Regions from separate parts of the Aeromicrobium sp. Leaf245 genome, predicted to be linked through region 2. Evidence: riboswitches for the same ligand, from Rfam matches in the RefSeq annotation. Region 2 holds a riboswitch; the other holds the start of a gene.
What was found. A riboswitch is a leader RNA that binds a small molecule or an ion and turns the genes downstream of it on or off. The one in region 2 is predicted to bind S-adenosylmethionine.

Region 1 (2,385 bases), 1.5 Mb from region 2:
CAGCCGCCGGCGACGGCGGGGATGATGCTGATCTGCGCGCCGTCCTTGACGGGGGTCTCGAGGCCCTGGGCGAAGCGCACGTCCTCCTCGGCCACGTACACGTTGACGAAGCGGCGGAGCTTGCCGTCCTCGTCGACGATGCGGGCCTTGATGCCGGCGTAGGACGACTCGAGCGAGTCGAGCACCTCGGCGAGCGTCGCGCCGTCGGCCTCGACCTTGGAGGAGTCGCCGGTGTAGCTGCGCAGGATGGTGGGGATGCGGACGGACACGGACACGGTGGTCTCCAGTCGATCGAGGGGTGAGGGGCGGGAGCGGTCGTCGGCTCAGGCGAGGCCGGAGGCGACGAACGCGTCGTACGTGGGGGCGATCGTCGCGGCCGGGCCGACGCGGCCCGAGACGGCGTCGAGGGTCTTGAGCCCGTGGCCGGTGTTGATGAACACCGTCTCGAGGTCCGGGTCGAGCTGCCCGGTCTCGACGAGCTTCTTCAGGACGGCCAGCGTCGTGCCGCCGGCGGTCTCGGTGAAGATGCCCTCGGTACGCGCCAGCAGCACGATCGCGTCGCGGATCTCGTCGTCGCTGACCTGCTCGACGGCGCCGCCGGTGGCCCGCGCGATGTCGAGCACGTAGATGCCGTCGGCGGGGTTGCCGATGGCGAGGGACTTGGCGATCGTGTCGGGCTTGACCGGGCGGATCGCGTCATGACCCTCGGCGAACGCCGTGGCCACCGGGTTGCAGCCCTGCGCCTGGGCGCCGAAGACCTTGTAGGGCTTGTCCTCGACGAGGCCGAGGTCGATGAGCTCCTTGAACGCCTTGTGCACCTTGGTCAGCTGCGAGCCGGAGGCCACCGGGATGACGATCTGGTCGGGCAGGCGCCAGCCCAGCTGCTCGGCGATCTCGTAGCCCAGCGTCTTGGAGCCCTCGGCGTAGAACGGTCGGACGTTGACGTTGACGAACGCCCACCCGTCCTCCTCGCCGGCGATCTCGCTCGCGAGCTTGTTGACGTCGTCGTAGTTGCCCTCGACGGCGACGAGGTTGTCGGTGAAGACGGCCGAGTTCACCTGCTTGGGCGTCTCGAGGTTGCTCGGGATGAACACGACGGTGCGGATGCCGGCGCGCGCCCCGGCGGCGGCCACGGCGTTCGCGAGGTTGCCGGTCGACGGGCACGCGAAGACCTTCGCGCCCAGCTCGGTGGCGGCGCTCAGGGCGCACGCGACGACGCGGTCCTTGAAGGAGTTGGTGGGGTTGGTGCTGTCGTCCTTGACCCAGAGCCTGGTCAGGCCCAGCTCGGCGGCGAGGTTGCGCGCCTCGAGCAGCCGCGTGAAGCCGGGCTCGGTGTTCGGGCTGGACTCGATGTCGTCGGGCACCGGCAGGAGCGCCTTGTAGCGCCAGATGTTGCGCGGGCCGCTCTCGATCTGCTCGCGCGTGACCGTGCCGAAGTCGTAGTCGACCTCGAGCGGCCCGAAGCAGTCGTCGCACGCGTAGTGCGGGCCGAGCGGTCGCGTGGCGCCGCACTCGCGGCAGACGAGCCCGGTGGCGGACCCGAAGGCGCCGTCGCGCAGCGAGCCGCGCTGGGCGACCTCGGCCTGGTCGACGTCGGATGCCGCGGACGTGGTGGACGGGGCGGTGGTGATGCTCACGAAAGCCTCCTGGTCATCTTTCCCGACCTCTCTGGTCGGGACGGAATGAGCACCTGGCTCCGGTGTCCTGGGTGGACGGTGGAGCTGGTTGCTGGGGCGTCGTCGGGCCGTGTCCCTGTACCCCTCTGGATGAGCAGGTCCAGCGTAGGCAGGCGTCTCACCATGTGTCCAATTGGTCCGCGATGCGAGACGCAACGGTCCACGGAGCGGGCGTCCACAGATCGAGCCGCAGGCGAGCGCGCCGCCCGTGGTCGTCCACAGCCGTCGGCGCAGCCGGGCGTCGCGCCGGCCACGAGGGCCATGTCCCGTCGACCGCACCGGACCGACCGGTGCCGACGTCGGAGGTCTTCACTATGCCGCTCACCATCCGTCCACTCCGCACCCGTGCCGCCACGCTCGTGGCTGCGCCGGCGCTCGCCGTCACCGCCGGACTGCTGAGCAGTGCCGTCCTCGCCGACCCGCCGTCCAGCCGGCACCGCCTGCCGGGGCACACGATCGTGGCCGTGGAGGGCGATGCCGAGAACGGCTTCAGCGTGTTCCGACTGGACGGCAGCAGCGAGCACCCGCCGACGCTCTCGGAGTCGACGGCGGAGTGCCACGAGCACGACGACCCCACCGACGTCGCGGTGTGCCTGGCCGAGGTCGAGACCCGCTTCGAGGGACTGACCGACGTGCAGCTCAGCCTGCGCTGGGCAGCGGGGCGTCGCGGGGGCCCCGGCCCTCGGTGAACCGGGCGCACGTGTGACGC
Region 2 (2,385 bases):
TCCACGACGTGGCGCGACGTCTTGCCGGCGTAGCGGAGCACCACGTGGTCGCCTCGGTCGGCGACCTGGAGCGGCGCCGCGAGCCTGCCGCCGAAGCGGATCCGGAACGCGTCGCTCAGCAGCGCCGGATCACTCACCCCGACGGCACGCGCCAGCGCATCACCGTGTGCATGCTCGTGCGTCGGTGCCAGTGCCGCAGCCTGGTCCATCAACGAAGCCAGGCCACGCGCCACCCGGCGGATGCCGTCGTCGTACCGCTCCCTCGGTGGGGACGTGATGAGGTCACGCCGAACTTCGACCATGACGGCCTGCACCATCGAGTTACGTCCGTAGAGGTGCAGCGGCACGTAGCAGCCGGCGAAGGGGGTGTCGACGGCGACGTCTCCGTCGACTCCCACGGCCCAGAGGGCTCGGCGTGCCTCGTCGACGAGGGCGCGGGGCGTGTGGAAGGGGTCGGTGCCGAGGCAGATCTCCGGCCGATGACCGTCCCCGTGCAGCTCGTAGGGGAGCGCCTCGGCCGGGAACGAGTGGAGGTCGATGATCGTCACCGACCCGACGGTGTGGAGCCGGTCGTCGACCAGCCGCGCGAAGGCGTGGGCGTACGGGTCGAAGTAGGTCTCGAGCAGTCCGCGGGTCTCGTACCGCAGCGTCTCGCCATCGCTGGTGCGTGTGTAGACGGCGCCCATGCCGACGGCCTCCATCTCCTCCCTGTCGTCGGGGAAGCGCTCGGGATCGACGACGAGCCTCGACAACCGGTTGACGAAGAGCCAGGGGCGCAGATCGGAGGCGTCCGCCGCGTGGTCGGCCAGCAGGTCGGTTTAGGCGTCGGTCATGGCGTCGAGCTCGCGGTCGAGCTCGTCGTCGTCCAGGATGATCTCGGCCCACACGGGGACGGGGATCTCGCGCGAGGAGTGCGGCACGTGGATGATCACGGTCGACCGGGGGTCGCCGGGCACGATCTGGAAGCTCATCGCACCGTCACCGACCCGTCGATCCACACGATGCAGAGATCGTCTGGGCTGTTGAGGTGCACGCTCTCGACGAACCGGTCCGGGACGTAGTGCGGGTGCATGTTGCGCGTACCGAGGCGGTGCGCGACGCCGGCTCCTTCCAGAACGGCCGTGAGGGTGTTCCACGACCAGCCCGGGTAGTGGCGCTCGACGTACGCCTGGGTGATGCCCCGAAGGACGGGGATCCAGTGACCGTGGTGGAACAGCCTTCGCAGGTCGTCCGGGTCGAGGTGGTGCGCGTACGCAGCGAGATCGACGTCCATGGGCCCTCCTGAGGGTTCAGGGGCACCGCGAGTGCCCGCTTGACCGCACCGGACGGTGCAGCCCAGGTCTTCTCCGGAAGGCACCGTGTCGGGCGACGCGGTTGCCGGCCACCACTGTCCGAAGGCGTGGGTGGCTCTCTTGACCTGCCTCGACCGTAGCGGCCGCGGCCGACGGAAGTCGAGGTCCGACGTCGCGTTCACGCCGCCGACCCGTTCGTGCCGTCGGCGAACGACGTCGCGGCTTCGACGAGCAGCGTGGCGGGCTGCCAGTAGTCGCCGGAGAGATCGAGCCCGTCGACGTCGCACTCGGTGAAGAGGTCGTCGTACAGGCAGTCGTTCCACTCCGAGGCTGCGTCCGTGTAGAGGTCGAGCGCCTCGTCGAGGGCCGCGACCAGGCCGTCCTGGCAGCGCTGCTCCACCGTACCCACCCGGCGAGAGGACCGTGCGGCATCGCGGACGAGGTCGCCGTAGTCCTCCTCGTTCACCCCGACGTCGAGCACGGCGTCGATGTCCTGCACGGCGGCGAGGTAGTCGGCCGTGGCTGCCACGCACTCCTCCTGCGCCTGCTGCGCCGCGGCGATCTCGGCCCGGCGCTCACGCTCGGAGGCCCGCTCCTTCGCCGCCGCCGCCTCGACGCGCGCGACCTCGGCCCGGTGCTGCACGAACAGCACCGTTCCGGTGGCCACGAGTGCCACCACCAGCGTCGTGACGAGCACGGCGATCACCTTTCGCCTCATGCGGCTCTCCTCCTGCCCCTCGGGGCCGGTCTGCTCGGCGCTCACGAGCGCCTCCGGGAACGGCGACCACCATCGGCCGTCATGTTCTTGCTGATGAACTGCCGGTCGTCCGGCGCCATCGCCAGGAACAGCTCGGGCTCGGCCATCCGCTCGGCCTCCTGGGCCTCGCGGAGCAGCTCGGCGCGGAACGCCGCCGGCACCTTCGCCGCCGCCGAGTGCGCCAGCGTCGCCAGCTTCGCGAACTCGCGAGCCGCGCGGACGTCCTCGCCGCGGGCGAGCAGGGCCAGCGCCTTGCGCCGGCGCCGCAGCACGCGCTGCACGTACCACTCGCCCAGCACCTGGCGGTCCGAGCCCGCCTCGCGCTCGTCGGGCCGG

Region 1: linked by a shared signal. The riboswitch ahead of thrC (threonine synthase) and the one ahead of NBW76_RS11870 (hypothetical protein) in region 2 are both predicted to bind S-adenosylmethionine.

The regions. Positions count from the first base shown of each region.
Region 1 is NZ_OW824151.1:886,546-888,930, reverse strand. Features, by position in the region: gene NBW76_RS04410 (ubiquitin-like small modifier protein 1) at 1-275, opposite strand, end outside; gene thrC (threonine synthase) at 324-1,631, opposite strand; SAM riboswitch class I at 1,648-1,773, opposite strand; gene NBW76_RS04400 (hypothetical protein) at 1,991-2,365, shown strand.
Region 2 is NZ_OW824151.1:2,419,553-2,421,937, reverse strand. Features, by position in the region: gene NBW76_RS11880 (N-formylglutamate amidohydrolase) at 1-809, opposite strand, end outside; gene NBW76_RS11875 (hypothetical protein) at 819-971, opposite strand; gene NBW76_RS11870 (hypothetical protein) at 968-1,273, opposite strand; SAM riboswitch class IV at 1,304-1,418, opposite strand; gene NBW76_RS11865 (hypothetical protein) at 1,471-2,010, opposite strand; gene NBW76_RS11860 (VWA domain-containing protein) at 2,052-2,385, opposite strand, start outside.